One region of the Butyrivibrio sp. AE2032 genome, then DNA from elsewhere that is predicted to be linked to it. Evidence: riboswitches for the same ligand, from Rfam matches in the RefSeq annotation. Region 1 holds a riboswitch; the other holds the start of a gene.
The links. Region 1 has a riboswitch for FMN ahead of BO18_RS10615 (ECF transporter S component). Riboswitches for the same ligand answer to the same signal wherever they lie in the genome.

Region 1 (3,693 bases):
TAAGGCAGATCAGCTTGTGGGAAGCCATATATACATGGATGTAGTAAGTGTTGGTGCAACTATAAATGTCATGATGGCAGCAGCACTTGCAGAAGGAAAGACTATCATTGAGAATGCGGCAAAAGAGCCACACGTAGTTGATTTTGCCAACTTCCTTAACAGTATGGGTGCTAATATAAAGGGCGCTGGTACTGATGTTATCCGTATCAGAGGAGTTGAGAAGCTCCACGGGACAGAATATACCATCATTCCTGATCAGATTGAGGCAGGAACCTTTATGCTGGCAGCAGCTGCTACAATGGGTGATGTTACAGTAAAGAACGTTATCCCTAAGCACCTTGAGTCTATCAGTGCCAAGCTTGTTGAGATGGGATGCCAGATCCACGAGTCTGACGATGAAGTCAGAGTAGTGGCTACAAAGAGACTTCAGAATACACATGTTAAGACCCTTCCATATCCAGGATATCCTACGGATATGCAGCCACAGATCACAGTGGCACTTGGTCTTGCCAGTGGTATCAGTATCGTAACAGAGAGTATTTTCGAAAGCCGTTTCAAGTATGTTGATGAGCTCACCAGAATGGGCGCCAGCATCAAGGTTGAAGGAAGTACAGCTATTATAGAAGGCGTTGAAAGATATACAGGCGCCACAGTTTCAGCACCGGACCTTCGTGCCGGAGCAGCACTTGTTATCGCAGCTCTCACTGCAGAAGGCTTTTCTACAGTAGAGGATATCAAGTACATTGAAAGAGGCTATGAGGACTTCGAGATCAAACTCAGAGAGCTGGGTGGACAGATCGAGAAGGTTGAAGAAGATAGAGACGTGCAGAAGTTTAAGCTTAAGCACGCGTAAGGTAACAAATAGGACTTGGCATACAGTATGCCAGGTCCTTTCTACTTGTTACCCTATATCGTTCAGATGATCTCTTGAATATATACTCCCGGACATTTGCTAAGATCAATATAATCATTTCCAACCTTTATGGTAGGCTTGGACAGTGCGTTTATATTGATGAATATGATCTCGCCGATTTCTCCGGTATTAAGTCTTACTGTGTTGAAAAGATAAGTATTAACGATGTTGTGAAGGAAGGCGAGAAGCATTTCTGGGTCATATCTGTCAAAGCCTTCTTCAAACATTGATATCGCAATGAATGGACAAAGTGGACCTCTGTAGTACCTTGAGCTGGTCATGGCATCGTATACATCTGCTATGGCCACTACTTTGGCAAATTTATCTATCTGTGGTCCGGTCAGTTTTAAAGGATAACCAGAACCATCGCATCTTTCGTGGTGCATAAGTGCTGCATTCTTAACATGGCTGCTGACCTCGAGCTTTTCCAGCGCATCATAACCCTTCTGAGGATGGGTTTTGATTATGGCGTACTCATCATCGGTTAGATGTCCGGGTTTTGTTATGATGTTGTCGGGAATAAGTAGCTTTCCTATATCGTGTAGAAGCCCTGCCTGGGTAGCGGTCTGAATCTCGGATTCGTTCCATTTGAGCCATTGGGCTAAGATATTGCTTATCAGTGCAACATTTATACAGTGCGTGTAGGTTGCATCATCGTACATGCGAAGATTATGGAGCATATCGAAGATGCTTGATGCTCTTTTTCCATCTCCAAGAAGTGAATAGATGGGAGACATCATCTGGTCAAGGTCAAGTTCCTTGTTGCCTGCTATTATGTCTTTTATGGAGTGCTCGAATTTATCTGCGCACTGTTCGAAATCTTTTTTAAACTCTTTGAAATCTTCAGAATTCTTTAAGCGCTCAGAATAAGTAAGCCCTGAAGCTAAGCCTTCATCCAGGGTCTGGGCAGGTTCGTCCTCTACAAGGACATCATTTATTGAGTAGAAGACCAGTCTTGCAATGTCTTTCTGGGTGATCACGGTACCTTTTTCCATGAGTTTGTTGTTAGATTCATGGGTGAAGACATCGCTGGCCAGTATCATGCCAGGTATTAACTGTTTGCTGATTACTTTTTTCATACATTTAATTATATTTTTGCCTTAAACGCTTGTCAATTAGGGCTTGACAGCAATGTTTCACAGTAATATCATATCCACATAAAATAAATTCTTCGGGGCAGGGTGAAATTCCCTACCGGCGGTATAGTCCGCGACCCACTTCGGTGGCTGATCTGGTGAAACTCCAGAACCGACAGTAAAGTCTGGATGAGAGAAGAAGTGTCGTGCAGAGCACTTGATGAGGTTTTGACGAATCTAGTGCAAACCGGTTGTTTTACACTTGGCGAAGTTCTCTCGAGCCTAGTGAAAAACAACTTCCTTATTTTTTCCCACTTTATCTCTCCTTCAAAACAAATACCATTTACCCGATGAGAAAGAAGGAGAAAAAATGAACAACTTAAAATCCGCTCTCGAGATGATCGCGAGCAACACACAGCACTTTGTAGCACTTACGCTACTGATCCTGGCAGCTTTTGCCATCGCATACTTTGCAGAGACACAGGCACGCAAGCGCGAGATCAAGCAGACAGGAGCAACTGAGGATATGTTTAGCACAAGGAAGATTGCCATAATCGGCGTTTTCGCAGCTATCTCTTTTATCCTGATGCTCTTTGAATTCCCTCTTCCGTTTGCACCATCATTCTACAAATTTGACTTCAGTGATATTCCTGCTCTTATCGGCGGATTCGCAGCAGGCCCTATGGTTGCAGTAATGATCGAGTTCATCAAGGTTGTGTTGAACATTGCAATTCAGGGTCCTACACCTGGATTCATCGGTGAGATCGCAAACTTTGTTGTTGGCTCAGCTTTTGTAATCCCTGCAACAGTCATCTACAGATTTAAGAAGACCAGAAAGACAGCTCTTATCAGCTGCCTGACAGGTACACTTTGCATCACATTTGTAGGTGCATTCATTAACGCATTCTTCCTGCTTCCTGCTTATGCAGTTGCATTCGGACAGGGCGTTGATGCTTTCATAGCAGCAGGAACAGCAATTAACCCTGCAGTTACAAACCTGTTTACATTCTGTGCTCTTTGTGTAGCACCTTTCAATCTTTTAAAGGGCGTTGCAGACAGCGTTCTTACATTCCTTGTTTACAAGCAGCTCAGCCCAATCCTTAAGCTTACTCCAAGTCTTAAGAAGGCAGCTAAGGTAAACGAGGCCTAAGTACTCGGCTGAAAATCCATTTATAATAATCTCCACCGAGCGCCATGGGAACTACCCGTGGTGCTCATTTTTTATGTAATGCACCATTCTATTTGTGGTATACTTGGTGATATAGAAGACTAAAGTGGAGAAATCTGCATATCACCTAGTGCAAGCGTTGGGAGATTCGCATGGAAATTGTAACCAGACATGAAACAAATACTCCGGAGGAAACCTTTGAGATCGGACGCCGTATCGGAGAGAGCGCAGCCCCCGGTACCGTATTTACCCTGATCGGAGACCTGGGAGTTGGCAAAACTGTCCTTACCCAGGGTGTAGCAAAAGGTCTCGGAATAAAGGGGCCTGTCAGCAGTCCTACCTTCACTATCCTGCAGGTGTACGACGAGGGAAGACTTCCTTTCTATCATTTTGATGTGTACAGGATTGGCGACATCAGCGAGATGGATGAGATCGGCTATGAGGATTACTTCTACGGCGACGGAATATGTTTCATCGAATGGGCCAATCTTATCGAGGAGCTGCTCCCGGAGCACTATACAGAGATCGTGATCGAG
Region 2 (3,693 bases), on a different contig from region 1:
CAGCAGCATTATGAATGTTGCACCGTATTTCTGGATCATCGCCGGTCTGCTGTTACCAAGGACCAAGCCTGTCTCGCTGAAGAAAGGCTGACCTCACATAAAGGAGGCGTCACATGCTCAATTCTTTTGTCCGTTATAAAGCAGAGAAGAACAGACAGCTCTTCATAAAGAACTGCACGATCAGCGACGCACCGAGACTCGAAGAAGAGGTTTTCCCGGCCGAATGCAAGGCGGAGATGGACTTCGTTTACAAGAACGGAAACGAACCCTTAAAGCTCGACGTCTATACACCGTTCGGCTGTTACGGCCCCAAGGAATGCTTCATCCTGATCCACGGCGGAGCATTCGTATACGGCAGCAAGGTCCTTGACCAGAACTTCGGCATGCACCTTGCGATAAAGGCCGGCATCCCGGTCGTAAATGTCGACTACACTCTAATGCCCGATTCCGACATATCGCAGATAGTAAACGAGATATTCCATGCGATGAACTACATCAGCAGCAAATACGGCATCAGGACCTTCCATACTGTCGGAGATTCCGCCGGCGGGTACCTGGCTTACCTTGTCGCCATTGCCGCAAGGAGCAGACATATCCGTCACGGCCTGTGGGTTTTCGAAAAGCTCAACGGCACCGTTCAGTCGGCCGGCCTTGTCTGTCCCGGCATCAGAAACCCCAGGAAAGGTTTCCCTGGTATATATTTCGAGAAACAGATCAACACCAAAAATGAACCTCTGCGCCTTCCGGATTATGTCTACGATCTCAACCTCATAGCGGAGCGCGACACCGACTTAAGGCTCGCGATAATCACGGGCGAAGAGGACTTCCTCCGCGAACAGGACCGCGAGTTCAGCAAGCATTTCGAGAACGTGCTCTTCTACGATGCCGAAAACGACGGCGACCTCATAATGCACCACGTCTTCCCGGTAGCACATCCCGAATGGCCTCAGTCGGTCAAGGCGATATCCATGATCGCCGAGAATGCGGTCGGGAGAAGATAGGATCGGCAAGAGTGCTCTGATATGCATCTCAGCGTGACAGGGTGATTCCGCGAAGTGCACCGGAGAGTACGGATTACGGCGAAAAAACGTACTCAAAAGAGCAAAAAGGTTAAAAGTGCATTTTTCAGTACCGAAATCCGGTTAAAAACAGCACGAAAATCAGCACTGGTGCACCTTCTGCAGACGAAAGTATCACGCCCTTTTGTTCTTGGGCTGTTCGTGCGTCTGATCGTAAGTCCTGTTGATCAGCTTTGAGATAGGCTTGTAAACGAAGAATGTGATCGTGCCGACAACGATACCCTTGAAAAGGTTGAAGGGAACGAATACTGCGAGGAGCAGCGAGATCTTGTCCTTTACGAGCGGATTGGCGCCTGCGCTCATTCCGATGATGGCTTCAAGAGGGAATCCCATCGCAGAACCGTAGAGAGGCAATGTGATGAATGCGTTTACGGGGATTGCGATCAGAGCGAGAACGAGTGTTGAGATAATCATGGATACTGCAGCGCCTTTTCTCGTGCGGAACTTGCGGTAGATGAGACCTGCCGTGCCGACATAGATGACTCCGGTGATGAAGTTTGAAAGCTCTCCGATACCCATTGTCTGTGTGACGGGAAGGTGGATGAGATTCTTTAGAAGCTCGATCACGATGGCCCAGACCGGGCCGAGAGCGAATGTGCCGATGAGTACGGGAAGCTCGGCGAAATCGAATTTCAGGAATGCCGGCATGAACGGGAGCGGCACTTCGAGATACATCAGGAGTACTGCCATTGCCGTGAGGATGGCGCATGCGGCGATGCGGCGGATCATGATCTTGCGCGCAGCACGGGAATCCGCCTTAACGGTTACTTGAGTTTCAGTCATAGAAAATACACTTCCTTTCTTCCGGACTTTACCGTCGGCCCCTAGAATCTCACTGGGTCAACCTCACCTTGAAAAAAATTATGAGGCTTGCGGGCTTACGCTTCTGGCGCTCACCGCCGGTCGGAGAATCACACTCCGCCTTGGACGCCTCAATTATACATTGGAAAGACGATTTGTAAAGACTCGTTCATAGCAATTCCGCTTGCTCCGGGTCCTCCGCGCTTCGCTTGTGCGGAAGTCGCAAGCTGAATGCTATGAACTCGTACGGAAACGTGAGCACTGCAGAATCGCAAGCTCGATACTATGAACGAGACGAAGAAGCGGAAACGGGCCGCCGTTCACTACGGAGTCATATTTATATAATTTTGCTTGTAATAAATTATAGTGTTATAATCGCTTATCACGGCCGGAGCGGGTCTATGTTCGCTTGCCGTGAATCTGCCGGGAGTGGATATATGGAGAGGATTTCATCAGATACGAGGAAAAAGGTCCAGTATGTCATCACTGACATGCTGCGCCAGTTCGACAAGATCTGCAGAGACAACGATATAGAATACTTCGTTTGCTACGGTACCGAATTGGGTGCGGTCAGGCATCAGGGATTCATCCCATGGGATGATGACGCCGATGTCGGCATGATGCGCGAGGATTATGAGAAGTTCAGGAAGGTCTTCGAGTCACAGGATACGGGGAACCTTTATCTGGCAAGTCCTGACGGCGATTACGAATGGCATGAGAAGGTCTATCCGAGACTCTACTATCTCGGAACGGAGATGGAGCTCGGGTACTGGAACGACTGCTTTGAGCTGAGCGGCGACAAGTTCGGCAAGGCGATCAATCTGGACATCTTCCTTTTCGATTATGTGGACAACGATCCTGCGAAGATTGAGGATACGATCAAGAAGGCGCTGAAGCTCAAGCGCAGATACATGTACTACAAGTTCAAGTCGAAGATCGTTAAGAACAGGGGTGCGAGGGCATTCGTGATGAGCCTCATGAAGCGCCTTATGTATGATTTCCATCACAACGATCCGGATGCTTCGAGGAAGCAGTATGAGAAATATAAGCAGCTCGTGCAGCACCCGAAGAGCGATTACATAATTAATTTCGATGACCTGGAAGCAGTCGACATAAGGGCATCGCTCTTAAGATACGACCAGGTGTTCCCGACGGTCCCCGGCATGTTCGAGGGGTTTGAGGTCAGGATGCAGAGGGATTACGACGCGGCGCTCACGAAGCTCTACGGCGATTACATGACGCCTCCCGAAGGGGATGCGAAGGATGTCCACAAGACGGTACGCGCGTCTTTCGGAGACTACAAGTTCCCTGATTCTTTTGAGGATTAAGGCAGCAGGAAGGAAGTAACTCTTTGATCAGCAGCAAGGAAATGTATTCGAAGAGCTTTAAGGAGTACATCCTGAGCGATGAGACCCTGAAGAAGGTTCAGGGAGAGCTGTTCAAGATCCTTTTGGACGTTAAGTACGTCTGTGAGAAATACGACATCAAATATATGCTCGCCGGCGGCACTATGCTCGGCGCCGTAAGGCATAAGGGATTCATCCCGTGGGATGATGACATCGACCTCTTCATGTTCAGGGAAGAGGCCGTAAAACTCGTCGCAAGGTTCAGGGAGGAGTTCCCCGACAAGTATCTGGTTGCCGAGCCCCTGTGCGACGACCTGTATTTTTCGAAAGCGATCAAGATATACAAGAAGGGCACGAAATATGTCGAGATCCCGCTCGCGGGGATCGATGCTTTCGACATGCTCTTCGTTGACGTGTTCATAATAGAGAATGTTCCCGCGAACAGCTTCATGCGCAAGCTTCACTGG

Region 2: linked by a shared signal. The riboswitch ahead of BO18_RS23145 (ECF transporter S component) and the one ahead of BO18_RS10615 (ECF transporter S component) in region 1 are both predicted to bind FMN.

The regions. Positions count from the first base shown of each region.
Region 1 is NZ_JNLF01000003.1:1,953,867-1,957,559, forward strand. It holds gene BO18_RS10605 (UDP-N-acetylglucosamine 1-carboxyvinyltransferase) at 1-853, shown strand, start outside; gene BO18_RS10610 (HD-GYP domain-containing protein) at 916-1,992, opposite strand; FMN riboswitch at 2,077-2,194, shown strand; gene BO18_RS10615 (ECF transporter S component) at 2,360-3,139, shown strand; gene tsaE (tRNA (adenosine(37)-N6)-threonylcarbamoyltransferase complex ATPase subunit type 1 TsaE) at 3,310-3,693, shown strand, end outside.
Region 2 is NZ_JNLF01000005.1:1,224,855-1,228,547, reverse strand. It holds gene BO18_RS23155 (O-antigen ligase family protein) at 1-91, shown strand, start outside; gene BO18_RS23150 (alpha/beta hydrolase) at 114-1,001, shown strand; gene BO18_RS23145 (ECF transporter S component) at 1,194-1,862, opposite strand; FMN riboswitch at 1,868-2,014, opposite strand; gene BO18_RS23140 (LicD family protein) at 2,318-3,208, shown strand; gene BO18_RS23135 (LicD family protein) at 3,232-3,693, shown strand, end outside.